DNA from 3 places in the Micromonospora sp. NPDC050276 genome. Region 3 is predicted to be linked to each of the others. Evidence: riboswitches for the same ligand, from Rfam matches in the RefSeq annotation. Region 3 holds a riboswitch; each other region holds the start of a gene.
The links. A riboswitch is a leader RNA that binds a small molecule or an ion and turns the genes downstream of it on or off. The one in region 3 is predicted to bind cyclic di-AMP.
Positions count from the first base shown of each region.

Region 1: it holds a riboswitch for cyclic di-AMP, as region 3 does, so the genes downstream of both, ACIBF8_RS13335 (coiled-coil domain-containing protein) here and ACIBF8_RS15255 (NlpC/P60 family protein) in region 3, are expected to answer to the same signal.
Region 2: it holds a riboswitch for cyclic di-AMP, as region 3 does, so the genes downstream of both, ACIBF8_RS04395 (C39 family peptidase) here and ACIBF8_RS15255 (NlpC/P60 family protein) in region 3, are expected to answer to the same signal.

Region 1 covers NZ_JBITJA010000005.1:408,042-417,779, reverse strand. The annotation lists gene ACIBF8_RS13350 (PfkB family carbohydrate kinase) at 1-769, opposite strand, end outside; gene ACIBF8_RS13345 (SRPBCC family protein) at 960-1,421, shown strand; gene ACIBF8_RS13340 (hypothetical protein) at 1,599-2,114, opposite strand; gene ACIBF8_RS13335 (coiled-coil domain-containing protein) at 2,276-3,340, opposite strand; cyclic di-AMP (ydaO/yuaA leader) riboswitch at 3,346-3,477, opposite strand; gene ACIBF8_RS13330 (cation diffusion facilitator family transporter) at 3,611-4,528, opposite strand; gene ACIBF8_RS13325 (HelD family protein) at 4,635-6,752, opposite strand; gene ACIBF8_RS13320 (alpha/beta fold hydrolase) at 6,861-7,838, opposite strand; gene ACIBF8_RS13315 (carbonic anhydrase) at 8,008-8,634, shown strand; gene ACIBF8_RS13310 (hypothetical protein) at 8,711-9,040, opposite strand; gene ACIBF8_RS13305 (DUF3145 domain-containing protein) at 9,349-9,738, shown strand, end outside.
Region 2 covers NZ_JBITJA010000002.1:247,634-257,371, reverse strand. The annotation lists gene ACIBF8_RS04405 (CDP-glycerol glycerophosphotransferase family protein) at 1-230, shown strand, start outside; gene ACIBF8_RS04400 (alpha/beta fold hydrolase) at 236-982, opposite strand; gene ACIBF8_RS04395 (C39 family peptidase) at 1,153-2,001, opposite strand; cyclic di-AMP (ydaO/yuaA leader) riboswitch at 2,237-2,378, opposite strand; gene ACIBF8_RS04390 (hypothetical protein) at 2,663-3,433, opposite strand; gene ACIBF8_RS04385 (hypothetical protein) at 3,566-3,988, opposite strand; gene ACIBF8_RS04380 (acyltransferase family protein) at 4,081-5,316, opposite strand; gene ACIBF8_RS04375 (glycosyltransferase family 2 protein) at 5,536-6,699, shown strand; gene pseI (pseudaminic acid synthase) at 6,833-7,885, shown strand; gene ACIBF8_RS04365 (hypothetical protein) at 7,973-8,422, opposite strand; gene ACIBF8_RS04360 (SDR family NAD(P)-dependent oxidoreductase) at 8,406-9,161, opposite strand; gene ACIBF8_RS04355 (AMP-binding protein) at 9,154-9,738, opposite strand, start outside.
Region 3 covers NZ_JBITJA010000006.1:258,715-268,452, forward strand. The annotation lists gene ACIBF8_RS15245 (NlpC/P60 family protein) at 65-1,078, shown strand; gene ACIBF8_RS15250 (N-acetylmuramoyl-L-alanine amidase) at 1,137-3,119, opposite strand; cyclic di-AMP (ydaO/yuaA leader) riboswitch at 3,355-3,491, shown strand; gene ACIBF8_RS15255 (NlpC/P60 family protein) at 3,505-4,545, shown strand; gene dcd (dCTP deaminase) at 4,612-5,190, opposite strand; gene ACIBF8_RS15265 (pyridoxamine 5'-phosphate oxidase family protein) at 5,290-5,847, shown strand; tRNA gene ACIBF8_RS15270 (tRNA-Gly) at 6,110-6,183, shown strand; partial or broken gene ACIBF8_RS15275 (DUF6924 domain-containing protein) at 6,285-6,506, opposite strand; gene ACIBF8_RS15280 (LD-carboxypeptidase) at 6,543-7,592, opposite strand; gene ACIBF8_RS15285 (nitroreductase/quinone reductase family protein) at 7,629-7,787, opposite strand; gene ACIBF8_RS15290 (transcriptional regulator) at 7,824-8,177, opposite strand; gene ACIBF8_RS15295 (hypothetical protein) at 8,174-8,929, opposite strand; gene ACIBF8_RS15300 (VOC family protein) at 9,093-9,458, shown strand; gene ACIBF8_RS15305 (dihydrofolate reductase family protein) at 9,488-9,738, opposite strand, start outside.

The DNA.
Region 1 (9,738 bases), on a different contig from region 3:
CGGCCACCCCGGCGGTCATCGAGTCGCCCGCGCCGCGCGGGTCGGCAGCCTCCAGCCGAGGCATCTCGACCTCGAACAACTCGCCGTCGATGAGCGCCAGCGCCGGCTGGTCGGCGCGGCTCACCACCACCGTCTCGGCGCCGCCGTCGTGCAGCTCGTACATGGCCCGGGTCAGCTCCAGGCTGTCGTCGCTGCGGGCGCGGCCGTCGCGGATCAACTCCTCGTGGCTCACCTTGAGGAAGAACACCCCGCTCTCCAGCACCGAACCGAGATGGTCGCCGGAGAGGTCGACCACCACCCGGCCGCCGTTGGCGCCGAGGTCGGCGGCGAAGCGCCGGTAGAGGTCGGCCGGGACGAGCCACGGTTCGTTCGGCCCACTGAGGATGCTCACCGAGGCCCGCAGGCCCTCGCCGAGGGCCAGGTTGTACAGCTCGTCGATCTCGTGCCGGCTCAGCGGCTGCCCAGGAACGTCGACGATCTCCTGCCGGGAGCCCTCCCGGCGATCGTGCACGTACCCGCCGCTGCCCGAATCGCGGACCACCACCTTGAGGTCCACCCCCTCGCCGACCAGCAGTGGCTCCAACACCTGGCCGATCTCACCACCGAGGGCGGCGCAGAGCACCACGTCGACACCCAGGGACAGCACCATCCGGGCCTGCCAGACGCCCTGCCCGCCAGGGTGCAGGTGCAGCTCGGGGTGGTCGTTCGGCTGGTCGACGGTCACTGTCAGCTGTGGAGTGGGCGCGAAAACCATCACGTGCCCACTCATCGGTCGTCGCCGTTCATGCGGTCCACCCCTCCGGCACCGTCGGGTGAATCGGTGCTAATCGATTCTAATCGGATGGGAGGCGGCAGGGCGTCTCATCGGCCCGGTCCGTCGCGATGCTGAGGGCCGTCGGGCGTTGCCAGCCAGACATCGGTACGGGACGATCGTGCGACCAACGACGGCGGGAGACGGTGTGCTCAGCAGCGATACCTTCAGCTACACCGTCCAGGCCCGGTGCGCACCGGCCACGGCGGCAGCGCTGCTCAGCGACCTGACCCGGCAGGGCGAGCTGCATCCGCTGATCGTCCGGGTTCGTCGGGTGCCGCCCCGGCCCGGCGCGCGGGCCAGCTACACGATCAACGATCGGCTGGCCGCCGGCCCGCTGCGCTTCCGGACCACGTACCACGCGGACGTGCTGATCAGCGAGGCCGACGAGATCGTCATGGTGGCTCGCCAGTGGCCAGCCACCACGGTGCGCAACCACACCCGACTGCGCGCCGATCCGGACGGCCTGGTTCGCGTCGACGTCGAGATCACCCTGACCGCGCCGACCCCGCTGTTCCGGTACGCGTTCCGCCAGGCCCAGGCCGCCCACCTCGCGTTGGCAACCCGGCTGGGCGCGGCCCTCGACCGAGCCGGCAACCCCCCACCCTGACCCACCCCACCCCCACCCCCACCCCCGCGCCCCCGCGCCCCCGCGCCCACCGCGCCGATCTTGCGGTTTCGGTTGCCTATATCAGTGGGATGCCCCTTTTTGTCGGGACAGTAAGTGCAAGATCGCGGAGCAGTGGGGGGCGGGGCGGGGCGGGGCGGGGCAAGATCGCGGGGTGGGTTAGGCAACTGTCGCGGAGTTCGCGCCGCTGCGGCTTGGGCGGGTGGGTTGGGCAGCGCGCCGTCGGCCCCACGGCTTGTACGTGGACAGCACCGTCGCGATGATCATCAGGCTGGTCGACACGGCCGGCGCGATCACCAGGTCGGCGCGGTCCCGAGTGGGCAGGGCGGCACCCATCGCCGCGGCGTGGCGCAGGTTCGGGGCGAGCAGGAACAGCACCAGCCCGACCATCACCGTGGTGAGCACGAGCTTGACCAGCACCCAGCGGTGGCGCAGCAGGCCCCACGGGGTGAGCAGCGAACTGGCCACACCGATCAGCCAGACCAGGACGCTCAGCGGCGCGAACAGCACCGTACCGACCAGCGCCGTGACCGGATAGACCGTTGCCGGGTCGGCCCCGCGCTGCACGGCGATGCCGAGGGTGAGCAGCACCAGGTCGGTGCCGAGCCAGCCCAGCGAGGTGACCAGGTGCAGGGTGAGCAGCGCTTTGCGGGCGGTGGGTCGGATCCGAGGCATACCGCGATGCTGCCCGGCGACCTCGGCCGGGTCGTCCGACGGCCGACGACATCCGGGGTACGCCCGGCGACGTAGCCGGGTCGCGCGTTCATGATCGAGACGACGTCACTGCTGTCGGGGTATCCCGTCGCGCGGATACCCCGACACCAGTGCTGGTGGCTCTAGTAGACCGACAGGTGCACGTGGTTCGTGTGGTCGGTGGACGGGGTGCCGTTGGCCCCGCTGTACGACTTCCAGCCACTGCTGGGCAGCCAGATCTGTTTGAACCAGATCACGTAGAGCACGGCGAGCCGGTCCGCGTTGCGGATGAAGTACGCCGCCAGGTTGTTGCCGTAGGTCTTGTCGCCGCCGGTGGCGACCCCGCCGAAGCCGTTCTTCTGCGCCGCGAAGTCGCAGGCCCGGCCCTTCGGGTGTTCACCGGAGCCGCCGGGGCGGTGGCAGGAGACGTACCGGGTGAAGCCGGCGACCTTGGCCTGGTTGAGCGCGTGCAGGGTACGCGGGGTGATGCAGCCGTTGGCCGGCGTGGGGTCGTTGACGCTGCACGACTCGGACGGCCAGGAGCCGTCGGAGTTGCGCGGCGCGGCCGTCGCGTTGGCGGCGGAGGTGCCCCGGTTGGAGCCGCTGTCGGTGGTGGTCTGCGGCTTGGGTGCGGTGGCCACGGTCAGGGCCCGTTCGGCCTGCTCCTTGCGCTTGGCCATCACCGCGACCTGCTTGCGCTGTTCGTTGATCTCGCCGTCCAGGGCGGCCCGGGTGCGGTTGGCCTGGTCCTTGCTGCTCAACAGGTCGCGCAGCACCCGGTCCTCGTTGGCGGCGACCGCGTCCAGCGCGGCTGCCCGGTCCATGAAGCCTTCCGGAGTGTTGCTGTTGAGCAGCGCCGACATCGTGCCGAGTCGACCGGTGCGGTACGCCACTTCGGCGATCTCGCCGACCTTGCCGTTGCGCTGATCGAGCTCGACCTCGATGGCCTTGAGCCGGGTGGTGAGCTGCTGCTGCCGTTGCACGGAGGTATCCAGGGCGCGCTTCGCGTCCAGGTAGCCCTTGCTGGCCGCCTCGAGTTGGGCGCGCAACGCCGGGGTGCCGCCCTCTTCGTCGGAGTCGGGTGCGGCGGCCCGCAGGCCGGTCGGGGGAGCGGCCGAGGCGGTGCCGGCCGGGAGCGCGACGCTGAGGGTGAACATCGCGACGATCAGGGCCGCCAGTCTGGCGGCGGGGGGTCGTGCTGGTGCCACTGCGCATGTCCTTCCGTCAGCCGCCGACCGGGTTAGCTGACGGGTTCGGGACGGAAGATCCCTACCGCTGACGCGGATGCACCCCAGGAACGTGGTTCCCCGGTTCGCCCAATCGAGCGATTAGGCGGCGACCGCCACCGGCGCCGGGAGGGCGCCGCCTGGTGGTGGCCGGGACCGAGCTTACCGGTGCCACTGGGGCGGCTGCAGCGAATGTGACGGACGGTGCGTGCGTCATCACCGAAAATGGCGATGGGAGCTGAGGAAGTTCCGTCACCACTCGATAGAGCCGCATGCCCCGGTGCCGGCGCCGGGCTCGATCTGCAACGTCGCGTGCTCGATGCGGAAGTCGTCGTGTAGAGCCGTACGCGCCGCGGTGAGCACCGCGCCGACCTCCGCGCCGGGTGCCATGGTCAGGTGGGCGGAGGCCACCTCCATGCCTGAGGTGAGCGTCCAGACGTGCAGGTCGTGCACCTCGACGACACCGGGAACCGCAGCCAGGCGGTCGTGTACGGCGGTCACCTGGAGGTGCTCCGGGGCGGCCTGCACCAGGATGCGGATGGCGGCGCGGGCCAGCCGCCAGGTGCGCGGCAGGATGAACACGCCGATGGCGACCGCGACCAGAGGATCGGCCCACCACCAGTCGGTGACGGCGATGAGCAGCGCCGCGCCGATGACGCCGAGCGAGCCGAGCAGGTCGCCGAGCACCTCCAGGTAGGCGCCCTGGAGGTTGATGCTCTCCCGGGCCCCGGCGCGCAGCAGGGCGAAGGCGGCGATGTTCGCGAGCAGGCCGAGGACGGCCACCACGAGCATCGGGCCGGCGATGACCTGGTGCGGGTCGCCGAAACGGCGGATCGCCTCGATCACCACGTAGATCGCGACGCCGGAGAGCAGGACGGCGTTGGCCAGCGCGGCGAGCACCTCGAGCCGGTAGAGCCCGAAGGTGCGCTGCGGGTCGCCGCTGGCCCGCCGGGTCGCCGTGATCGCGGCGAGCGCCATCCCGATGCCGAGCACGTCGGTGAACATGTGCCCGGCGTCGGAGAGCAGGGCGAGCGAGCCGGTGTGCAGGGCGACCACCGCCTCGACCACCATGAGGGTGGCGAGCAATCCGAACGCCGCCCAGAGTCGACCCCGGTGTTGCTGTGCGGCATTGGCGACGGACCCATGGTGGTGGTCATGACCTGCGCCCACGTGAATCACCTTCCGCCGCCGGTCGGGACCCGATCAAATGTATGCTCACATCGCTATGTGTGCAAGTGTACGGGCTGCGCCTCCCGACGGCGGCGGCCCGCACGCATCAGCCGGTCGGGTCGATCGTGGTGAGGCGCTGGGTGGCCCGGGAGAGCGCCACGTACAGGGTGCGTACCCCGGCGCCCGGATCCGCCCGGATCTCGCTCGGGGCGACCAGCACCACCCCGTCGTACTCCATGCCCTTGGCCTCCAGGCTGGTCACCACCTGCAACCTCGGCGCGCCGAGCGCGCCGAGCCAACCGGCGACCTCGTCGCGGCGCGGAACCGGCGTGATCACCCCGACCGTGCCCTCCACCTCGGCCAGCAGGCCGGCGGCCGCCTCCACGGTCGCGGTCTCCAACCCCGTCGCGGGCACCACCAGCTCGACCGGCTCGACCCCGGTGGAACGGACCGCGGTCGGCAGCGGCAGGTCAGGGTAGAGCCGGCGGATCTCCGCCGCGGCCACCGCGAAGATCTCCGCCGAGTTGCGGTAGTTGGTGGTGAGCGTGAAATCGTGTCGCTTGCGCCGGCCCAGCGCATGGTCGCGGGCTCGGGTCAGCTCCTCCGGATCCCCGGTCCACGCGGTCTGTGCGGGATCGCCGACCACGGTCCAGGAGGCCAGCCGACCGCGCCGACCGATCATCCGCCACTGCATGGGCGAAACGTCCTGCGCCTCGTCCACCACCACGTGCGCGTACTCCCGGTAGTCCTCCGGGCGTTCCCGGGCCGCCGCGCGGGCCGCCCGCTGGCGGTCGCCGAGGGTGCTCAGCTCGCGGACGCCGCCCGCGAGCTGGAACGGGTCGCGCCGCGCGCGGGCCGGCTGCACGGGCTTACCCAGCAGCGCGTCCAGCTCGTCCAGCAGGGCCACGTCGGCGATGGTCAGCCCGGCCGAGTCCAGGTTCCGGTACGCGGCGTTGAGCAGCCGGATCTCCGCCGAGGAGAGGATTCCCCCGGCGTAGCGGCGCAGCCGGTCCGGCTGGGCCAGCCAGCCGAGCACGTGCCGGGGATGCAGCCGGGGCCACCACGCCTTGAGAAACTCCCGAAACTCCGACCGCTCGGCGATCTCCGCCTCGAAGGCCGGTTGCTCCGGCAGTCGACCGATGCCCACCTCACGGGCCTGCGCCCAGAGCGCGGCGAACACCCCGTCGAAACCGGCCCGGCGGACCTCGTTGCGCCGCGCGCCCCGTTGCAGCGCTCGGTCGCGGATCCGGTCCAACGCGGCCCGGTCCAGCCGCAGCAGCGTGCCCCGGTAGAGCAGCCGCAGCTCACCCGGGCCACCCGGCACCGCGTCGCGGGCCGCCCGCTCCAGCACCCGGCGCATCCGCAGCGAGCCCTTCACCGCCGCCACCTCGGGCGGGTCGGTGCGGGTGGCGGTCATCCCCGGGAAGAGCGTGCCCAGCGAATGCAGGGTCGCGGTGTCCTCGCCGAGCGACGGCAGCACGGAGCCGATGTACTCGACGAATACCGCTGACGGGCCGACCACCAGGATGCCGCCGCCGGCGTAGCGGCTGCGGTCGGAGTAGAGCAGGAACGCGGCCCGGTGCAGGGCGACCGCGGTCTTGCCGGTGCCGGGGCCGCCCGCGACGATCGTCACCCCGGAGCCGGGCGAGCGGATCGCCTCGTCCTGCTCCCGCTGGATGGTCGCCACGATGTCCCGCATGCCCCGGCCGGTGGCCTTGGACAGGGTGGCCAGCAACGCGCCGTCGCCGACGACCGTCATCCCCTCCGGGGCGGCGGTCGGGTCCAGCAGGTCGTCCTCGATCCGGGTGACCCGCTCGGCGCGGGACTGGATCGTGCGGCGCCGCACCACGTCCAGCGGCTGCGCCGGGGTGGCCTGGTAGAAGGCGGCGGCGGCCGGCGCGCGCCAGTCGACGACCAGCGTGCTGGCGTCCTCGTCGCGGATCCCGAGTCGTCCGACGTGCAGCACCTGACGGTCGCGCAGATCCAGCCGGCCGAAGACCAGCCCCTCATGCTCGGCGTCCAGCGTGTGCCGTCGTTGCGCCGCGTGGAAGACCATCGCGTCGCGCTCGACCAGCGCACCGAACGTACCCACCCGGGCCATCCGGTAGCCGTCGCGCTCGGCGCGGACGGCCGACCGCCGCAGTTCGGCCAGTCGGGCGTACACCCGGTCGAGGTGTCGTTGCTCGACGGCGATCTCCTGCTCCAGGCCGGTCTGGTCGGTCAACGCACGCTCCTTCAAGGGTCGCCGGCAGGCGGCGGGAACCGCGCGGGCCAACCGCAGAAGGGTACGGCCCCGGGTCCGACCCGCCGCGCCCGAGGTGCGGGAACGTGCTCAGACACTCGTCGCGGCGGCGGCGGCGGCGGTGGCGGTGGTGGCGGCGGCGGTGGCGGGCGGGTGGGCCGGCGGTGATTCGGCGAGCACCCGTCGCACCACGCCGGTGAGCGCGGCGTTGACCTCGTCCGGGCGCTCCATCATCAGCATGTGTCCGGCACCTGGGCAGACGGTCAGCTCGGTGGCCGGCAGCACCGCCGCGATCGACTCGGCGCACGGTGGCGGAGTCAGCCGGTCCCGGTCGCCGACCAGGGCGGCGGCCGGCAGGTGGGCCAACGCGGCCAGGGTGTCCAGTCGGTGCTGGGTGCCGATGGAGGCGCGGAACCCGCCGATCGAGCGCAACGAGGCACGAGCCACCGCAGACGTCACCAATCGGATGTCGGCCGGCTCGCAACGGTCACCGAAGAGCATCCACCGGATGCTGGGTCGCAGCGCGGTCAGCAGTGCGCGGGGAGCCCGCCACGAGCCGCACCGGGCCAGCACGCCCGCCCCGGTCGTCTCCGCCAGCCGGATCAACCGGGCGATCCGCGGCGAGAGCCCGTAGACGGTGTGCGTGTGCCCCTCGGCGGTGGTCGACACGAAGACCAGTCCGGCGGTACGGGCGGCGAAATGCGTGGGGTGGCGGTGGGCGTACTCCATGATCGTCATGCCGCCCATCGAGTGCCCGACCAGCACCACCGGCCCGGTCGGCGCGACGGCGTCGAGCACCGCCGCCAGATCGTCGCCCAGCTGGGCCAGGGTGGCCGTGGGCAGCGCCATGCAGCTGGACCGGCCGTGCCCACGCGCGTCGTAGGCGACGACCCGCACCGACCCGCCGAACGGCGCCGCGGTGAGCGCGTCGACCTGCCGGTGCCAGGCGCGCCGATCCAGCGTCCAGCCGTGTAGCAGGATGGCGGTGACCTGGGCGTCCGTCGGACCCGTCGCCTCGACGTTGAGCCGTACGCCGTCCGGCATACCGACCTCGAACCGCTCCGGCATCGCCACCTCCCCAGGGTCGTCCCGCACCACCAGCACCTCCGATACCCGGCGGTAACACCGGCTACCCGCCATGACACCACGCCAATCGCGCCGTGCGAACATTCCCGACCTCGCCCGTGCGCACCGTCGGCGGGCCAAGCTGAACGACATGGGGTCGTCGGGAGCGCCCATGGACGCGACGTCGGGGCAGGAACGCCAGGCGGGCGGTACGCCCCGGGCCGCGCTGGCCGATCTGCTCGCCGGCAATCGGCGGTTCGTCAGCGGCCAGCCGATACACGGGCACGACGTCACGGCCGCCGCGGCCGCGGCCTCCGGCGACCAGCAGCCGTACGCCGTGGTGCTCGGCTGCATCGACTCCCGGGTGCCGCTGGAGGCGATCTTCGACCAGACCTTCGGCGCGATCTGCGTGATCCGTACCGGCGGGCATGTGCTGGATCGCGCGGTGTGCGGCTCGATCGAGTACGTGGTCAGCCAGCTCGGCGTACCGCTGGTGATGGTCCTCGGCCACGAGCGGTGCGGTGCGGTGGGTGCCACGGTGGACGCGCTGCGCGCCGGGGAGCGCCCCGGCGGGTCGCTGGCGCACCTGGTGGACGAGATCGCCCCGTCGGTGATCGAGGCGGGGATCGACGATCCGGCGGTGCAACCGCTGGCGATCCGCCGGCACGTCCGGCGTACGGTGCGCATCCTGCGCGAGGACGATCTGCTGGTCGGGCCGGTGGCCGCCGGTCGGGTGGCCGTGGTCGGCGGCCTCTACGACCTGGCCACCGGCGAGGTCGCCCTGCTCGATCCGGGCTGAACCGGCCCTGGAACGCGCGAAACCGCCCGCCGGGAATCCCCGACGGGCGGTTTCAGATGATGCGGTGGGGGAGAGCTCAGCCCTCGAAAACGCCGGCCGCGACCAGGCGCTTCTCGGTGGCCTCCCAGCCGTCGCCCGGGTGGGCGGCAGCCAGGTTGTTGATCTCCGCCCGGATCTTGGCGGCGTGGCCGGCGGCGGCCAGAACGCGGATCTCCTCGACGAAGGCGTCGGAGTCCGTGCGCAGGTGCGCGGTCTTGCCGTTGGTCAGGTTCCGCACGTAGGCGTGCTTGCCGCCGTTGAGCGGGATGAGGTACTTGAACTCGCCCAGCACGCTGAGGGCGCCACCCTGGCCAGCCTGGCCGGCCCGGACGGACGCGCGCGCGGTCTTAGAGGTGTTGCTCGCCACGGAGGTACTCCTTGCAAGACGTACGGGAGGACTGGACGTCCGGGGGCTGTGTGCGGGTCGTACGTGACTCGGCCCGCGTAGGTGTAACGCGGCATAAGCCGCCGGTGGAACTGTACAGGACCACGACATCATGCTGGTCGTCGCGGTGTCCTGAGAGGCAACGGGGACCACCCGTCCGGCTATTCCGCCCGGCGTTTTTTCCGATTCCCTGGCGCACCACGCGCCACAGGAGTCATCATGTGTTGCAGAAACCACCTGGGTGGACGAGGTCGTAGGGGAAGACGCACCTCGCTCTCCGGGAGGTCACCGTGCCAACGCGTGGCGTCGTATACGTCCACTCGACCCCGCTCGCCGTGTGCTCGCACGTCGAGTGGGCGATCGCGCGCGTCCTAGCCGCGCCGGTCAACCTGCAGTGGACGGCTCAGCCCGTCGACCCCGGCGCACGCCGGGCCGAGTGCGGGTGGACCGGTCGTCCGGGGACGGGCGCCGAGCTGGCTGCTGCCCTACGGCAGTGGCCCATGATCCGTTTCGAGGTCACCGAGGAGCCGAGTCCCGGTGCCGACGGTGAGCGCTTCATGTACGTGCCGGCCCGTGGCCTGTTCCGGGCCACCGTCGGCGTGGCCGGCGACATCCAGCTCGGCGAGGACCGGCTGCGGGCGCTGATGGCGGCCTCGCGGGCCCCGGAGGCGCTGGCGCAT
Region 2 (9,738 bases), on a different contig from region 3:
AGCGGTTCCCGCTGGCCGCGTCGGGTTACGTGCTGCGGCGGGATCTGTCCAACGTGGACGATGTGCTGACCGCGCTGCTGGACACGGACCCGCTGGCCGCGGAGCGCTGGGCCACCCGCCGCCGCTACCTGGGTGACTTCCCGGCCGACTCGTACGCGGAGGCGTTCCTGACCGCCGCCCGCCGGGAGCTCGCGCCCGCGCAGACACTGACCGCGTCCGCACCGGCATAACGTGCTCAGCGGTACGGGTCGAGCAACTCCAGCACCACCGCCGGATCCTCCACGTGCGCGTTGTGCCCGAGACCGGGCAGCGTGGCGACGGGTACGCCGTACTCCTTGAGCTGCTCGTCGGTGACCATCGGATCGTTCTCCCCGCGCGCCAGCAGCACCGGCACGTCGGTCGCCGCCAGCAGCCCGGTCAGGTCGGGCTCGCCGACGGCGAACGCGGTCGGGTCCATGGCGAGCCGCCAGCGGCCGTCGACCTGGCGCAGCCCGGCGTCCACGACCGGGTGGTCCGGCGGAACCAGGCCGGCGAGTCCGGAGACGCGCAAATAGCGGCGAGCCGCCTCGGTGCGGCTGGCGAACCAGCTCACCGGGCGGGCGGCGACCTCGGCGGCGCGGGTCAGCTCCGCGGGCGACCAGATCGCCTTGATGCCCAACCCGACCACCGCGTCCACCGGGGCTCCGGCGTCGCGGGCGGCCAACGCCAGGCCGACCACGCCACCCAGTGAGTGCCCGAGCACGACGAGCCGGTCGTCGGGGGCGAGGGCCTGCGCGATCCGCTGGGCGAAACCCGCGAAGGAGTACGACGGCAGCGGTGGCGCCCAGCCGTGGCCGGCGAGGTCCGGTGCCAGCCACCGCCCGGGCCAGTGCTGCTCAAGGTGCGGCGCCCAGGGCAACCACACGTCACCGGTCGCCCCCATGCCGTGCAGCAGCAACAGGACCGGCCTACGGCCGCCGTGACCACCCGAATTCTCCACCACGGCCGCAGTCTCCCACGGTTCACGGCCTGGTACGAGAGCCGTCATCCGCGCCACCGCCGAGACCTGGAGATCCACTGTAGAGTTCGCGCCCGGACTCGGCGGCGAAGACACCGCGGGCGCCGGCTCCTTGTGGGAGACGGCGCCCGCGGCGGTCAGCGTGCCTGGCTGGGTCAGGCGGAGTAGCCCCGGCTGGTGATCCAGTTGGCCAGGTCGATGGTGGTGATCCAGTACGACGGGTCGGCCGGGTTCGCCGAGTCGGCGATCCGCACGGTGCGACCGTTGTCCTTGTAGCCCACCACGGCGATGTAGTGCCCGCCGCCGTAGGAGTGCCAGCCGCCGTCGGTGTCGGTGGCGTCCCCGACGACGTTGGCCACCACGCCCCGGCCGTCGGTGATGGCCTTCACGACGTCGGCCTGGAGCTGGTCCATCTGCGCCGGGCTGGGCGCGCCGGGGAACATCCGGGTGCGGTACGGGGAGCCCTTCACCTCGGCGTTGAGCACCCGGGTGGTGTCCGCGGCCGAGTTGGTGCCCATCTCGGTGGTGCCGAGTTCGGCGCCGAGCTCCTCCTGGGTGCGGTCGATGCCGGCGGCGCTGAGCGCGTTGCGGGTGGCCGCCGGGCCGCAGTTGTAGTAGGTGTTCTGCGCCTCGTAGTCGTAGTCGAGCACCTTCGTCGCCGGCGGCTTCGGCCGCTCCGCCTTGCGGGTGAGGTCCGGGTTGCTGCTGGCCTTGGCGGCGGGCGAGGCGGCGCTGGTGGCCGGGGCGGCCGTGGTCGGCGCGGCGCTGGCCGAGGGGGACGCGTCCCGAACCTCGCCGCGGGAGGCGGCGACGTCGCTGCGCATCTCGGCGACCGTGGTCACGGTGCGCTGGCCGGCCGGGGCGTCATCGGCCGTGGTGAGCAGGGCGCCGGTGGTCGTGGCGATCGCGAGGGCCGCGGCGGAGGCGGCAACGATCTGATACGGGCGCTCGGTGGCGAGGCGGCGGAGCTGACGCTGCAGGGTGTGCTTCACGGGGTCCTCCACGGATCGGGGGGGAGAGCGGCACACCGGGGCCGGACCGGTATCCGGGCAGGCGCCAGCGCGCGGACCGTTGGTCCGCGGATGGTGAACCGCTCAGGGGAACGCCCGGCGCGGCCGGGCGGGAAAGGCGATGACCCGGGGGGTCAGCTCACCGTCACTGGACGAATGAGCGGGTGCACCGCCACGCCGTGGAGGCGAGGGAACAACCGAGGGGTGGAAAGGTGCTGCACGAGGGGTTGACTCCTTCCAACACCGCCTACCGGGTTAGCTGACGGATTCGGGCGGGAAGATCGCCCTACCGCGGGCCGTGGCTCGCGGATTCACCCCAGACTTACTGATGGGTCCCCGGCTCGTTGATCACGATTAAGCGGGTCGACGCGGCGTCGCCTCTTGCGATCGGTTACCGCATCGGACGGCACGACACTACTGGCGTCCGTGCGCCCTGCCAAGCCAGGTTCACCTGCGTAAACCCGAATTGGCGCGACAATTTCTGCGCGTTTTGCCGATGATGTGACTCGATGGGACAACCGGTTACGGTGACGCCTGCGGGCGACAACCGGACAGGCCGCAGAGAACGCGGCCACAATCACGGGAACAATGACGCCGCTCGCGCCGGACGTCCGATTTCACCAAGTCGTGACCGGCCTCACATCACGGATCGGGCTCAACCCACCCGGGCCGGGCGCCACCGTGCCACGACGGCGGGACGCAACGCCCCGGCCACCTTCCGGCCAGTGGGCACCGGGGTCGGGCGCAGCCGGGCTGCCGCCGCGTACGCCTCCTCGGCGAGGGTGCGCCGCGACTCGGCGGCCAGCTCCGCGTCGCGCCAGGCGGCCCGCTCACGGCTCGCGGCCACCTGGTAGTCGGCCAGCCGCGCGTCCCGGATCACCCGGCTGATCAACACCTCCTGCTGCACCGGGTGGAGGCGGGGATCCCAGCCGTGCCGGTGTCCGAACACGTCGCCAAGCTGTGCCATGGTCAGGTCACCCCGCCAGTACGCGGCCATCGCCGCGCGGTGCAGATAGCGCTCCCGGGCGGCGTACTCGGCGGGGGTGTGCGGGGTCTGCGGGGTGGGCAGCGCCCCGGCACCCGCGAAGCGACGCGCGGCGGCGTCCGCCTCGTCGTACCCGATCCAGGCCCGCTCCACCTGCTCCTGAGCGGTCAGCCAGGCGGCGCGTCGCCGCCGGGCGGTGGTGGCCGCGCCGGCCGCGGCGACGGCCACCTCCTCGGCGTAGCGGCGCAGGTCCACGGCCTCGGCAGCGGCCACCTCCCGAGCGGTGGGCGCGGTCGGGAGCGGGTCGTCCGTGCACCGGTCTCGGTCGGGGCGGGCCACCAGCACGGTGAGCAGGCCCAGGGTCAGCAGGATCAGGGTGGACCAGATGGCGGCGGCCTGCGGCACCTCGGTCACGAACTGGTAGAAGACGACGGTCTCCATGGTCGGCACCTCGAAAGGAGAGCAGTGCGATGGGAGCCGCACCGGCCAGCGGGCCACGGTGGGCCACGGGTCGGCGGGGTGCGGAGTGGGTGGGTCGACAGCGTGCGGCGACGGGACGATCGTCCCGGTGGCTCAGCGCCCGGGTGGGGCCCGAGGCGCCGGACGGCTCGCGGCGTCGCCGAGGGGCAGCCGGTCAGACTCGGTCGCACCGAGCGGCAGCGCCCCGGCCACGATGGTGCCCTGGTCGGCGAGGTGCGCCGCCGACGCGTCGACCGACGGTGCCGGAGCGGACCGCTCGGCGGACCGCTGTGGGATGACCGGGGCCGACCGGGCCGCACCTCGCACCTCGATCTGCCGGCAGGACGCCGCCACCGACCCGGCGGCGACGAGGGCCGGCACCGCGCTCGGGGTGGGGACCGGGCTCGGGGTGGGTGCGGCGGCCGTGGCCGGGCCCGCGCCGAGCGCCAGGGCCGCGACGACGGCGAGGCTGGTCAGCATCCGGGTCGCCCAGCGCGCCACCCACCACAGGGGACAGGTGAACGCGACCGGAAGCACGTCCCCACGCTACCGTCGCACCGACCCGGGCGCACCGACCACGGGCGTGTCGGAACACGCCGCGCCGACCCCGTTGACCAGGGTGGACGCTGTCAGCGCGAGTCGACGTACGGTGATCGACCGGCGGTCCGACCGACCTCGTCGGCGGGGCCGGCCTCGGCCTTTGTGTCCCGTGCGTCGTCGTTGCCGGCGCCCCGCGAGCCGGCCGTGCGTTGCCGGGGGACGGACGCCGGGCGGACCGGTCGGCGCGGCGCGAGCCGGCGCATCATCGGGGTCTCCACGAAGCGGTGCAGCAGCCCGGCGAGGGTCAGATTCACCAGCAGGAAGCCGAGCACCACGGCCGGGCCGCGCCAGCCCGGGAAGCCGGTCCCCCAGTCCCCGCTCCAGCGCAGCACGCTCGTCATCACCAACACGTGGACCAGGTAGAAGGCGAACGAGACCTCACCGAGCCACACCAGCGGCCGGGACCGCCACGGTGAGCGCCGACCCCGCACGTCCGCGTCCGCGGCGGCGGTGATCACCAGCAGGTACGCGACGGCGAGCAGGGTGGTCCACAGCTCGGCGCGGATCCACTGCGCGGCCGCCACCCAGGCGGCCAGGAAGATCCCGCTGGCCACGGCCAGGCCGGGACCTCGCCAGAGGCCCCGGCGCATCAGCTCGGCCGCCACCGCGCCCAACCAGAACTCCAGTGACCGTACCGGTGGGAAGATCTGGGTGAACCACCACCGACTCACCTCCGGCACCAGCTCCTGGGCCGGCCAGAGCGCGAGGATCAGCAGCGGCAACGCGACGATCAGCGCCCAGAGCAGCTTCGGCCGGGCCCGGCGCAGCAGCGGCAGCGCCAGTGGCAGGCAGAGGTAGAAGAAGAACTCGCAGGACAGCGACCAGCTGACGGTGTTGATGCTGTAGAACCAGCCCGGCCGGGGATCCCAGGCCTGCAACAGCAACACGTTCTCCAGCGCGGCCGCCGGTAGCACCGGGTCGGCGAACCACCAGGCGACCACCAACGCCGCCGCCCACAACACCAGGTGGTTCGGGTAGATCTTGGCGATTCGTCGCCGCCAGAAGGTACGCCGCGAGTCCCCCGCACGGGCCGACCAGACCAGCACGAAACCGCTGAGGATGAAGAAGAACTGCACCCCGGAGAGGCCGAGGGTGAACAACGCGTCGACCACGGCCTGGTAGTCCGGCTCCGCGATGATCCGCATCGTCCCCGCGTGGAAACCGAAGACCAGCAGGGCGGCGATCCAGCGCAGCCCGGTCAGCGAGGGCAGCCGGGGCGGGGCGGGTGCGGGCCGGGCGGCCGACACCGCGGCGGTACTCGTCATGCCGGGATCCCGACGCTCGGCAGGGTCACCAGCACGGTTGTATCCTCCTCGGCGCGGCGTCGGGCGGCGCGACGGCGACGCCCGCGACGGCCCAGCAGGGCCGCCCGAGGCACCCTACCGGGTCGTTAACCTTCCGCTCGGCGGGAGTTCAGCGACTCCACCACCGGCGGCAACGTCAGGTTCCGGGGCCGGCCACCCGGGTCGTCGAAGGTGGCGGGCGTGGTCAATGAGCCGACGCACGCGCCGCTGCTGAGCATCGTCGTGCCCGTGTACGGCGTCGAGGCGTACCTGTACCAGTGCCTCGAGTCGATTCGGGCCGACATCCCGGCGGGCGAGTCGGCCGCGGTCGAGTTAATCGCCGTCGACGACGCCTCCCCGGACGGCTGCGGCGACATGCTCCGCTCGTACGCGGTCGGCCGCTCCGGCGTCCGCGTGGTGCACCTGAGCAGCAACGTGGGTCTGGGGCTGGCCCGCAATGCCGGGCTCGACGTGGCCAGCGGCCGGTACGTCTGGTTCGTCGACAGCGACGACTGGTTGCCCACCGGCACGATCGCGGCGGTGCTGGACCGGCTGCGCCAGCACGAGCCCGATGTGCTGATGCTGGACCACCTGCGCGTGCACGAGGACGGCCGACGGGAGGTCGACGCGAGCAGTCACCTGCTGCGCGGGATTCCCGGCGTGACCCGCCTCGCCGACCAGCCGCAGCTGTTGCGGGTGCAGCACACCGCCTGGAACAAGGTGGTCCGCCGGGACTTCATGGACGAGCTGGGCCTGCGGTTCTTTCCCGGCTGGTACGAGGACATCCCGTTCAGCCACCCGCTGCTGATCGGGGCCGAGAAGATCTCCGTGCTGGACCGGCTCTGCTACCTGTACCGGCAGGGCCGCCAGGGCGCGATCACCTCCACCCGCAGCGGCCGGCACTTCGACGCCTTCGCCCAGTACGAGCGGTTGATGGACTGGGTCGCGCGCAAGCACCCCGATGAGCGGTTGCAGGCCGAGCTGTTCGAGCTGATGATCAGCCACTACCTGGTGGTGGTGGGCAACGACGGCCGGCTGCACCCCCACCTGCGGCGGGATTTCTTCCACCGGGCCGCCGCGCACTACCGTCGGTACCTGCCCGCAGCGGGCTACCCGCTGCCCCCGGGCGTGGCCGGGCTCAAGCACCGCCTCGTCGGGCGGGACGACTGGTTGGCGTACTCGGCGCTGCGCCAGGCCCACCGGGTCGCTGGTCGGTTGCGTCGGCCCGGCCCGGTGGGCGGCGTCGAGACCGGTTCGCTCGCCGCCGACGAGGACCCGAATCGAGCGGCGGACGCCGCGACGATGCCCGACGGCGGGCTCCTGCCGAAGCGGCGCGACGCGTTGGCCGGTGGCCGCCTGCCGTGATCGACCCCACCGCACACCACGCCGGGAGCCGGGTCGGCTCCCGGCGCCCTGGTTTTCCAGGTCGTCCGCCCGCCGGGTGGACGACGACAGCACCACCGCACCCCGGTGCGGACGTACCTGAGCAGAGGTCGGAATGACGGCGACAATCAAGATCGGACCACACGCGGTCGGTGCCGGCGAGCGACCGTTCGTGGTCGCCGAGATGTCCGGAAACCACAACGGCGATCTGTCCCGGGCGCTGGCCATCGTCGACGCGGTGGCCGACAGCGGGGCGCACGCGCTCAAGCTCCAGACGTACCGGCCGGACACGATCACCATCGACGTCGACACCCCGGCGTTCCGGATCTCCAGCGGTCACGAGCTGTGGGGCGGGGAGAACCTGTACCGCCTCTACGAGCGCGCGCACACCCCGTACGAGTGGCACGCCCCTATCTTCGAGCGGGCCCGCGAGCGTGGCCTGACCGTCTTCTCGTCGCCGTTCGACGCGACCGCCGTGGAGCTGCTGGAGTCGCTGGACGCGCCCGCGTACAAGATCGCCTCGTCGGAGCTGGTCGACCTGCCGCTGATCCGGCTGGTGGCCAGCACCGGCAAGCCGATGGTGATCTCCACCGGCATGGCGACGGTCGCCGAGATCGACGCCGCGGTACGCACCGCACGCGACGGCGGCGCGGCGGGCATCGTGCTGCTGGCCTGCACCGCGTCCTACCCGGCGCCGCCGGCCGACAGCAACCTGCGCCGGCTGCCGGTGCTGGCCGGCGCGTTCGACGTACCGGTCGGGCTCTCCGACCACACGCCCGGCATCGGGGTGGCGGTCGCCTCGGTGGCGCTCGGCGCCTGCTTCATCGAGAAGCACGTGACGCTGGACCGCGCCGACGGCGGCGTGGACTCGGACTTCTCCCTGAACCCGGCGGAACTCACGGCCCTGGTCGCCGAGTCGGGTCGCGCGTACGCGGCACTGGGCGGCACCGCGATCGGCCCGACCCCCGCCGAGCAGGAGGGGCTGCGGTTCCGCCGGTCGCTCTTCGTGGTCGAGGACGTCCGGGCCGGCGACCCGGTGACCGCGCAGAACGTCCGCTCGATCCGGCCGGCCGGCGGCCTGGCCCCGGTGGAGATCGACCGGGTCCTGGGCCGCACCTTCGCCACCGACGTCCCCCGCGGCACCCCGCTGAGCTGGAACCTCATCTAGCCCCCGCCCCGCCCCCGGCCCCGCCCCCGCCCTCGGCGATCTTGCACTTGCTGTCCCGACGAAAGGCGTACAAGCCGCGTTTCGGCGTCAGCAAGTGCAAGATCGCGGGGGTGGGAGGGTTGGGGCGAAGCCGACGGTGACCACCAGGTCGGCTATCCAGAGGGTTCGCCAGACCGCTGATCCGTCGGCCGGCGTACCCAGGCCGTGGCGACGCCACCAGGCCGCCACCGGCACGTCGGTCAACTTGCAGCAACACTCGGCCCGGGTCCACCGCGCCCAGAAGTCCTGCACGCCGAATCGCCGGGCCAGTGCCGGAGGCACCGGAGCGTTCGCGCGTTCCGCGTCGATCGCCACCCGCCACCCGGGCGTCGGCGGGCCGTACCAGCCGACGCAGCGGCCGTCGTCGAGGTGGCTGCGGGTCACCGCGTCGGCCAGCTCGGCGGGGACGCCGATGCGCAGGTGCCGCTCGGCGGCGACGAGCAGCCCCGGCACCGGGCGCGGCCGGACCATCCGGTCCAGGTCAGATGGAGGCGGCACCGTCCACCACGATGACCTGGCCGTTGATGTTGGTGTGCTCCCGCAGCAGCATCCGCACCACCGGTGTGACCTCCACCGGCTCGGTCAGGTGACCGGTCGGGGTGCGGCGCACGATCTGGTCGAGCTGGGTCGGGCCGAGCACGGCGGACATCTCCGAGGCGAAGAAGCCGGGCGCGACCGAGTTGACCAGCATCCGCCCGCCCAGCTCCCGGGCCAGCGAACGCGTGGCGGCGTCCATGCCGCCCTTGGTGGCCGAGTACGCGACGAGGCCCGGAAAGCCGCGCTGCCCGCAGATCGAGGTGATGTTGACGATCCGCCCGCGCAGCCCCTTGGCGAGCATCCGGCGGATCACCAGCCGGGTCAGTTGCAGCGGGGCGGTCAGGTTGGTCTCGATGATCCGGGCGATGTCGTCGGTGGCGGTGTGCGCGTGCAGGGAGTCCTGCCCCATGGCGGCGTTGTTGACGATGCCGTCGATCGGGCCGAGGTGCTGCTCCACCTCGCGGACGAAGCTCTGCGCGGCGCGCAGGTCGGTGACGTCCACCGAGCCGACGTGCACCCGGTCGGGGTGCTCGGCGGCGAGCTTCTCCAGCTCCGGGGTGATGGTACGGGCGAACGCGGCCACCCGTACGCCCGCGTCGAGCAGGTCGGTGACGATGGCCAGGCCCAGCCCACGGGAACCACCGGAGACGAGGACCACGGAGCTGGGCGGGACGAGCTGGGTGTCGGCGGGCTCAGACATCGCTCTTCAGGGTCTCCTTGACGGGAATGTCGGTCAGGATGCGAATGCGGCGCGGCACCGCGTGCTCGGGAAGCCGGTCGGCACACCAGCGGACCAGTGCGGCCTCGTCCGGCACACCGGTCGCGGCCGGCGTAGAGGCCGAGGCCGAGTTAGCGGCCGGGGTCGGGTCCGGAATGGGCGGCTCGGCGGGGGTGAGGACCACCTCGGCGACCACCATCCGTCCGAGCACCGGGGCGCGGCGGCCGGTCACCCGCGCCCAGGCCACCGCCGGGTGCTCGGCCAGCACGCCGCGGACCACGCCGGCGGAGACCTTGCTGCCGCCGACGTTGATCTCGTCGGAGTCCAGTCGGCCGGTGATCAACACCCGGCCGTCGAGCACCTGCACCCGGTCTCCGGTGCGGATCGGGCCGGCCAGGCCGGCGCCGTGGTACGGAGAGGTGACCACCAACTCGTCGTCGCGGACGGAGAGCGTCGGTCGGCCCGGGGTTTCCCGGTCCAGCCAGTCGACCGGAAACCCGGCCCGCCCGTCGTGCACCACAATGGACGCCCCCACCTCGGAGGACGCGTAGATCCAGGA
Region 3 (9,738 bases):
GTGGGTCGTCTGCCTCGGCCCTTCCCTCACGCGAGGCGCCCGGCGGTCGGTTGCAAAGGAGTCGGTGCCGGTGGCAACCATGCCCCCTCATCGTCACGACCTGAATGCTTCTGCTCGGCCGAGTAGCCTGCGCCGCGCCGCCCACCGGTTGCTGGTCCTGGTCGCCGCCGCGGCGGTCGGTGCCGGTCTGTTGGCCGCGCCGGCACATGCCGAGCCCACGGTCGACGAGATCGAGGCGCAGATCGACAAGAAGTGGGAGCAGTTGGAGCCCACCATCGAGCAGTACAACAAGGTCCGGGCGCAGCTGAAGGTCAACCGGCAGAAGTCGGCGGACCTGCAGAAGAAGATCGAGCCGCTGGCGTTGCAGAGTGAGCTGGCGCTCAACCGGGTCGGCGACCTCGCCTCCCGCTACTACATCTCGGGCCCGTCGCACGACATCGGCGCGCTGCTGGTCAGCGCCAAGCCGGACACGCTCACCGAGCAGCTCACCATCCTCGACCGGCTTGCCGCCCAGGAGCGCAAGGAGGTCGAGGGCGTGCTGGCCGTGCGGGCCAAGTACGACGGCGAGAAGCAGAAACTGGACGCGCTGATCGTCACCCAGACCAAGCAGCAGAACGAGCTGGCGGCCAAGAAGAAGCAGATCGACGCCGAGATCAAGCAGCTCGAGGCGTCGATGCCGAAGACCACGGTCAAGACCGTCGGCTGCCCGACCATTAACGGTGTGCTCGCCGTGGCCGCCCAGAAGGCGATCAAGACCGCCTGCCAGCAGGTCGGCGATCCGTACGTCTGGGGTGCCACCGGCCCGAACTCGTTCGACTGCTCGGGGTTGACCCAGTACGCCTACAAGTCGGCCGGGATCTACCTCACCCACCACACGGGTGATCAGTGGAACGAGGGCAAGGCCGTCTCGCGGGCTGACGCCCGTCCCGGTGACCTGGTCTTCTTCTTCTCCGGCCTGAGTCATGTCGGGCTGTATCTGGGTAACAACCAGATGGTGCACGCGCCACGTGCCGGCAAGCCGGTGCAGGTGTCCAGCATCAACACCATGCCGGTCGCCGGGTTCCGTAGACCCGGCTGATCCGCCTAGCGCCATACGACGGCCCCCGGTCAACCCGACCGGGGGCCGTCGTGGTTTGTCAGCGGGGCGCGCCCACCGGGGACGGCAGCAGCTGCACGTCGGCGAGATCGACGTACATGATCCGGTGACCGAACTGGATCTGCGCGTAGCGGTTCTCGCCGCGAATCACCGTCCAGTCACCGGGTGAGGAGCCGTCGAACGTGCTGGCCCGGTAGTACTCGCCGGCCAGCACCGCGCCGACGGCGTATCGCTGACCGGCGGCCAGCGTGTACTGCAGCGGCGAGATCGTCTGGTAGGGCACCCCGGCCGGGTACGCCGACTGCTCCGGGTACGCCCGTCCGTACACCGGGATGGTGGCCCGTCCGGGCTTCGGCGTGGCCACGACGCCGACGGTCCAACTGGCGGTCGGCGCGGACGCCGGGTTGTAGAACCAGGCCCGCTGCCCGAGGTACCAGATCGCCGTCCAGTCGCCCTGCCGCCCGGCGAGCGCGTACGTCTGCCCGGCAGACGCCCGGGCCCCGTGGTCCGACACGGCCATCGTGTTCGGGGTGCCGTCCGGGCGGAGCGCGACGTCGTTGACCAGCGGCGCGTCTGCGGACGGTGCGCTGCGCAGCACCACCGCCGAGGAGCCACGCGGCGCGCACGGCAGGCCCGCGGTGACGCAGCCGGTGAACGCCGGCTGGTTGGTGGTGTAGTCCGGGTCGATCCGGACCAGCCCGGTGGCCGGGGTGCCGGTGTCCAGCCGGGGTGCGTGCAGCAGGTCGAAGTAGTGCGTCCAGTCCCAGTACGGGCCCGGATCCCAGTGCATTCCTGGCACGGTCGAGGCGACGGTGCCGGGCACGTTGTCGTGGCCGATGATGTGCTGGCGGTCCAGCGGGATGCCCAGCCGCAGCGCCAGGTGCCGGACCAGCTTCGCCGAGGTCCGGTACATCGCCTCGGTGTACCAGGTGCCCTGCGCCGCGAAGCCCTCGTGTTCCAGACCGATCGACTTGGCGTTGACGTACCAGTTGCCGGCGTGCCAGCCGACGTCCTTGGTCCGCACGTGCTGGGCGATGTGCCCGTCGACCGAGCGCAGCGAGTAGTGCCAGCTCACGTAGGTCGGATCCTGGACGAGTTGCAGGGTGGTCGCCCAGCTCGCCTCGGTGTCGTGGATGACGATGTACTCGATCTTCTGCCGGGCGGGCCGGTCGGAGAGGTCGTGGTTGCCGTAGTCCCCGTCGCCGAACGCCTCGTAGGGCGCCGGGATCCATTCGCAGGAGATGGTGCGGGGGCACTCCACCCCGTCCGGGCGGGCCAGCCGGCGCAGGCCCAGCCGGTCCAGCCAGGAACGCTCGGGCCGTACCGCACGGGCCGGCAGGGTGATCCGCTGGCCGTCGTCGGTCACCCGGGACGCGCCCGCACCGATGGTGGTGAAGACCTCGTCGGCGAAGGCCGCGGCGGCGTCGGCGCTGTCCGCGCCGGAGTAGCGGGCCACCGCGCCGTACCAGGCCGCCGGGTCGGTGTCGGCGCCGAGCGGCGCCCCCAATTCCCGCTGGTACGCGCTCAGCAGCGCGGCACCACCCCGGATGTTGACGCCCACGTCGGCGCGCAGTGCCTCGGGTGCCGCGCCGGTCAGCGCGGCGGCGGCGTCTACGGTCTGCAACGCGGCGGTGGACGGCGCGGGGGTCTCGACCGGCCGGGGCGCGGGCACCCGGGCGGGGCGCGAATCGTCGCCACGGGGGTCCTCGGCGCCGGCGTCGTGGTGGCCGCGCCCAGGTAGGGCGGCCACGTGCCGGGCGTCGGTCAGGTGCATCGGGCCGTAGCCGCCGCTGGTGCTGGGTGTGCCGGCGTTGCTGTCCCAGCGGGACTCCAGATAGGAGACGCCGAGCAGCACGACGGGCGGTATCCCGTACTCGGTGGCCGCGGCGGCGTATTGCTGTTGGCGGTCGGTGGTGGGCGCGGCGGCGGCCGGGCCGACGGAGAGTGGCACCGTGGTCGTGGCGGCGACCACGGTGGCGGCGAGCAGGGCACGCCAGCCGGTCGACAGGGTGGGAGGGTGCATCGAACCCCCTAGATTCTCGCGGGCAGAGGTCAGGTCACCATCGCGCCGCCCGGGAACCCACGTCAATACCTTTCTATCTATCGAAGTATCTAGAAAGTATTCTTCACACACGGTCGGTGACCTCATCCGATCGGTACGGAGTGTCACGGCCGCACGGGTTGCGGATCGGTAACAAGCGTCTCTACTCTGGTCATTCGTCGGCCCGACAGCAGCTCCGCCCAGCCCGGGCGGTAACGGACCGACACCGCCGAGTCGTTTCCGAGCGAACCGGGGACCCAGGTCCCTCGGGGTGAATCCGCAGTCACTTGCGGTAGGGCGCCGACTTCCCGCCCGAACCCGTCAGCTAACCCGGTAGGCGGTCAGGAAGAAGGAGTACGGAACCCCGGTGGCACTCCATGCCCCGCGGCCGTCGTCCGAGCGGTCGGCATCAGCCGGCCCGGCGTCGATCGTGCCGCGCCCACGCTGGTCCCGCTTCACCACCGTTCTCGCCGCGCTGGCCGGCGTCGCCGTCGTCCTGACCGGCAGCGCCACGGCGGCCCACGCCGACCCGTCCGTCGCCGAGATCGAGCGCCAGATCGACGCCGACTGGAACAAGCTCGAACCGATCATCGAACGGCACAACGCCACCCGCACCGACCTCGCCGCGAAGCGCAAGCAAGCCGACGCGCTGGCCGCCCGGATCACTCCGCTGGAGCGCCAGGTCGACGCCGCGATGGACAAGGTCAGCGCCCTCGCCGTCCGCGCCTACAAGGGTGAGAACGTCTCGACCGTCAACGCGGTGCTGGGCAGCCGGTCGCCCAGCGAGGTGGTCGGCCAGCTCGAAATGCTCGACCGGTTTGCGCACAACCAGCAGAAGGACGTACGCCAGGTGGCCGACCTGCGCGACCAGTTGGCCGCGCAGAAGGCGCCACTGGACGAGATGGTGGCCCAGCTGGCCCGCACCGAGGCTCAGTTGGCGGCGAAGAAGAAGCAGATCAACGAAGAGATCGACCGCCTGCAGAAGCTGCGCCTCAAGGTGTACGGCAACGGCGGCGGCGGCCCGCTGCGCCCGGCGCCCTGCCCGGGTAGCTACCCCGGCGGCGCGGCGGGCACCGCGGTCAAGTTCGCCTGCGCGCAGATCGGCAAGCCCTACGTCTGGGGTGCCGAGGGCCCGAACTCGTACGACTGCTCCGGGCTGATGCTGGCCGCCTGGGCGAAGGCCGGCGTGTCGCTGCCGCACAACGCCGCCGCGCAAAGCCGGGTCACCAAGAACGTCAGTAGGGGTGACCTGCGCCCCGGCGACCTGGTCTTCTACTACAGCGACATCCACCACGTCGGCATGTACGTCGGCGGTGGCTGGGTGGTGCACGCCTCGCAGGCCGGTCAACCGGTCAAGATGAAGAAAGTCGACGACGGCCCGATCCACAGCTACGGCCGCCCCGGCTGACCTGGGTGACGAAAGGGCCCGTCGCGATCCGTCGCGGCGGGCCCTCGTCGTTCTCCGCGTCGCGCCTTATCGGGTGGGCCAGGTGCGCCAGTGCTGCCAGGCGCGGCTCGGAGTCGGCCCCCGCTGCCCCTGGTAGCGCGAGCCGTAGACCGCCGAGCCGTACGGGTGCTCGGCCGGCGAGGACAGCCGGAAGATGCAGAGCTGCCCGATCTTCATCCCCGGCCACAGGGTGATCGGCAGGTTCGCCACGTTCGAGAGCTCCAGCGTCACGTGACCGGAGAAACCCGGGTCGATGAATCCGGCGGTGGAGTGCGTGAGCAGCCCGAGCCGGCCCAGGGAGCTCTTGCCCTCCAGTCGGCCGGCGAGCTGGTCACCCAGCGAGATGACCTCCAGCGTCGAGGCGAGCACGAACTCGCCCGGGTGCAGCACGAACGGCTCGCCGTCGGGCACCTCGACCGCCGAGGTCAGGTCGTCCTGCTGCCTGGCGGGATCGATGTGGGTGTAGAGGTGGTTGTTGAAGACCCGGAACAGCCGGTCGAGTCGGACGTCGATGCTGGACGGTTGGACCAGGGTGGGCTCGAACGGCTCCAGGCCCAGCGTGCCGGCCTTGATCTCGGAGACCAGGTCGCGGTCGGAGAGCAGCATCGGACCACCATAGCCGCGTGGCCGAAAGTGACTGGATTCGGTGCCGGTGACCAGCGCGTCGAGGTCGCTGCTCGTACATTTGTTCGATAGAATGCCCGCATGGCTTCCTGGTCCGAATTCGCCGCCGACGAGCCCCGACTCGCCGACGGGATCCGCGTTCTCCTCCAGCAGTACGGGCCGGGCTTCGGCTACCTGGCCACGGTCCGTGCCGACGGCGGGCCCCGCGTCCATCCGGTCTCTCCGGTCATCACCGATGAGGGGCTGTTCTGCTTCATCATCGACTCTCCCAAGCGCCGCGACCTCGAACGTGACGGCCGTTACGCCCTGCACTCGTTCCCGCCGGAGGAGAGCGACGACGAGGCGTACGTGGCGGGGCGCGCCCGTCCGGTGACCGACCCGGTGCGGGTGGCGCAACTGGCGCAGACCGCCCGTGCCGAGCCGCAGGTCGACTGGCGGCTGTTCGAGTTCACCATCGACGTGGCGATGCTCACCCGCCGCGAGCAGCACACCGCAGGCATTCCGGGCCTCGCGCCGGGCCGGCCGGCCGTTCGGGTCTGGCTCGACCCGCACGCCCCGACGGCGGCGGCCACGCCACTCGCCGTACCGCAGACCCGCCCGACCCGCCGCAGCCGCGACGTCCAGTGCACGGCCGCCTGACCACGGCCCGAAGGTCATCGGTGCCGGCTCCGTCCTGACGGAGCCGGCACCGGGTGTACGCCCGGCCGCGCCCGGCCCCGCGCCCCGCCCACCGCGCATGATCAACTCGGTTTCGGTAAAACCGCGGTATCCCGACGCTCCGGATGCCCCGACGTCCAGGAAGTCGAGTGGATCAACCCGGGCGGGGCGGTACGCAACAGCCGCTGCCGGCGGGGGTACCTGGGTGCACGGGCTCGACGGCTCGGGTACAGTGGTGCCGCTTGCGGGTGTAGTTCAATGGCAGAACATCAGCTTCCCAAGCTGACAGTGCGGGTTCGATTCCCGTCACCCGCTCCAAACGAAAGGCCCTGGCCAGGACGTGAGTCCCGGTCAGGGCCTTCGGTGTTCCGAGGGCAACCATCAGGTGGCGTGCCATCAGTGGTGCCTCGCGACGGTCGTCAATCGCCCTCGAGCCCGCGGTACGTTCCGGACTCGTCGGCGGCATCGGCGAACTCCGCGAAATCCATGTTGGCGATGGTGAGGTTGTTCGAGATGTCCGCGTACCAGCGGGGCGGCACCCGGAAGGTGCGACCGGGCTGGCGGTTCAGGTCGACGGCGAGTAGCGGGCGTTCAACGTCGGTCATCGTGGTCGCGTCGGCGACGAACAGGTAGGGGAGCCAGTTCGCATCGCTTCTGGGAGCGTTTGCCTCAGCCCCCTACTGGTAGTCGGCGAAGATTCGACGGTGCACGCCATCGACGGTGACCGGGCCGCCGTGGGGAAGGATCCACTGCGGTCTGGTGTGGCCGAACGGGACGCCGACGCAGACGACTGCCTCGGGGTTGTAGCGGGCCACCATGTCGACGACCGTGTCGCGTTGCTGCTCCCGTAGCCGGGCCCGATCCGCCGCATCGGGTCGACGGGTGAAGTCGGAGACCGGCGGACGGGCGACCAGAACCGCGTCGACGGCGCTGAGGAACCCGCGTTCACCCAGTGACCGAACGATCCATCCGACCTCGCGCGCGGGAAGGAGCTCCTCCGACGTCTCGATGATCAGCACCCCGCCGCGCAGAACCTCTGGAGGGAACGGGAAGCGTCCCGCCGTCAGGATCCACTGGATGACCTCCAGGCAGCCACCCCAACTGCGGCCGGTAACGGCGCGACGCGGCCCGTACCAGCTCCACGGCTCCGTCGGTTCGCGATCCCCGAAGGACGTCAGCGCCTGCGGGTCGGCCCAGTCGATCCCGATGTCCTCGGACTCGCCCGGATCGGTAATCTCCAGTCGTTCCCCGGTGAGCAACGCCGCTCGCAGCGACCGGGCGTGGATGTCATCGACGGCGGGCCCGGGGCCGAGGTGCACCTGGGACGAGCCGCCGTAGAAGCTGGCGATGCCGAGGCCCCAGAGCCAGTGGTGCAGGTTGGTGTTGTCACTGGTGCCGAGGAACGGCTTCGGGTCGGCTCGGGCGAGGTCGGCGTCCAGGTGCGGGATGACCGTGATCTGGTCCTCGCCTCCGACGACGGCGAGAATGCCGCGCACCCGGGGATCCGCGAAGGCGGCGTTGATGTCGGCCGCACGCGCTGCCGCGGTCGCACCCACCTCGCGGGTGGTGGGGTATTCGACCGGAACAAGGCCGGTCAGGTCGGCGAGCCGTCGCATGGCCTGTTCGTGAATCCCGGGAAAGGCGCCGGCCGCGGCGAAGGACGGCGAGAGGACCGCGATCTTGTCCCCGGGGCGGGCCTTCCGAGGACGAACAAGTTCATGCTCCATGCCGAGATCCAATCGGGCTGCCCCGCCGTACGCATCTCATTTCGAGTCAGGTTCCAGGAGAATCACGGGTATCTCCCGCGTGGTCCGTTGTTGGTAGGCCGCGTACCCCGACCTGGCCGAAACCATCACGCGCCACAGGTGTGGGCGCTCCTCGGCGGTGGCGGGGTCACCCGCCCCGGGAATGGTTGAGGCCAGGCCGGCGCAGGTGCTGCCCGGATCGCACGCTGACCGTCAGGTCGAGGACCGGAACTCCTGGTGGCGTCGGAGGAGTTCCCGAAGCGCGCTGATCTCGGCAGCCAGTGCGGCCTGCCCCTGCTCGGTGATCCTGATCCAGGTCTTGGGCCTGCGGCCGTGGTAGCCCCGCTCGATCTGGATCAGGTCGGCCTCCTCCAGCACGGCAAGGTGTCGGGAGAGGTTTCCGGCGGTGAGTTCGAGCGCTTCGCGCAGGTAGGCGACCTCCACCCGTTCGGCCTCGGCCGCGATGGTGAGGATGCCGAGCCGGTTGCGTTGGTGGACGGTTTCGCTGAGGCCGTTCGTCGGGTGCCCGCCGTTGCCGGTGCTGCTGGCTTCCGCATTACTGCTCACGCCGACCTCTTGATCGTGTTGACGAGCGCGATGCCGCCGCCGACGAGCAGGACCGGTGCGGGCAGCAGCGCCGCCAGCAGGAAGCTGTAGCGGTTCAGGTCCCCCGGCTCGAAGTGCGCGGTCTGGAAGTAGACGTTGACGAGGACGACCGCTGCGGCGTAGGCCACGGCCACGATCGTCAGGCCACGGCTGCGTTCCAGTCGAGCCAGCACCAGTAGTCCCACCGCGATGACCAGATGCGGGAACATGCCGCGATTGGATACGCCCAACAGCGGGGTGGTCACCCAACTGGTCCCGGTCGAGATCACTGTCGCCGTGTTGAGCAACAGATACCGCAGCACGATCGGCAGCACGAGCCCGGCAAGGGTGCCCACGATGCCGGCGACGACGTACGGCCGAGCCGGAGTCTGGACGCCCACCCGCACACCATGCCACCGATACCACCAGAGGCTGAGCAGGTAGCCGCCGATGAGTGCCGCCAGCCAGTACCAGCCGAGGGTCGCCGAGCGTTCGAGGAAGTCCCCACCGAGGCCGGTCAGTGCGGGGTTGTCCGGCGTGGCGCGCAGGGCGGGCGGTTCGACCGACTCGACGTACAGGGGCGCGGCCACCGCCATCAGGAGACCGAACAGCAGGAGCGGCAACCAGTAGGCGTTTCGGGTGGCTCTGGTACGCCGCTGGAGGGCGGTCACCGACGCCAGCAGCTCTCCGGGTGTGTTTCCGCTGTTCGGCGCGGCGCTCGGTGATTCCGACACGATGCCCTCCAGGCCGTCTCGATTGCTGCTGCACTACCAATAGGTTTGCATTGCAAATCAATCTGCGCAAGAGGTTCGGTGGGGCGGCGACGCCGCGCGGGATCGACAGTGGTAGCTCCTGTTGAGCTCCGACACCAGCTAATGTCCGGATTGGAGGTGATCCGTGTTCACCGAGGCCTTTCCGATCGTGATGACACCTGACCTGCCACGACTGATCGCGTTCTACCGGGACGTGGTCGGCTTCGAGCTGACCTATCGGTTTCCGGACGAGGGTGCCCCGGAGTTCGTCGCCCTCCGCTTGGGCACCAGCGAGCTCGGCCTGGCCGCCAACCCGGAGGCTGGCGACCTGGCCGACTCGCACCGCTGGGAGTTGTGCGTCTACGCCGACGACTGCGACGCCGCCGTGGGTGCGTTGCGCACGGGCGGAGCGACGGTCACCGAGGAGCCGGTCGACCAGCCGTGGGGTGAGCGCTCGGCGCGGGTCACCGACCCCGACGGCAACCGGTTGCTGGTGCTGGCTCGGCTGTAGACATCCGCGCCGGGGAGGAGGACGCCGGGTCATCTTCTCCAGAACAGGAGATGGGTGACTCCGCTGGGGCTGGGCACCGACTCGAGGTGGAAGCGGTCGAGCAGTTCGGTGTGGCTGTCCCACAGACGCTCGCCTCGATGCAGGTCGACGGGTGCGACGGCGATGTGCATCGTGTCCACCAGGTCGGCCTCGAGGAACTCGCGGATGGTCGCCACCCCACCACCGAGGCGTACGTCCCGACCGGCGGCTGCCTCCTTCGCTCGGGCCAGCGCCTCGGCCG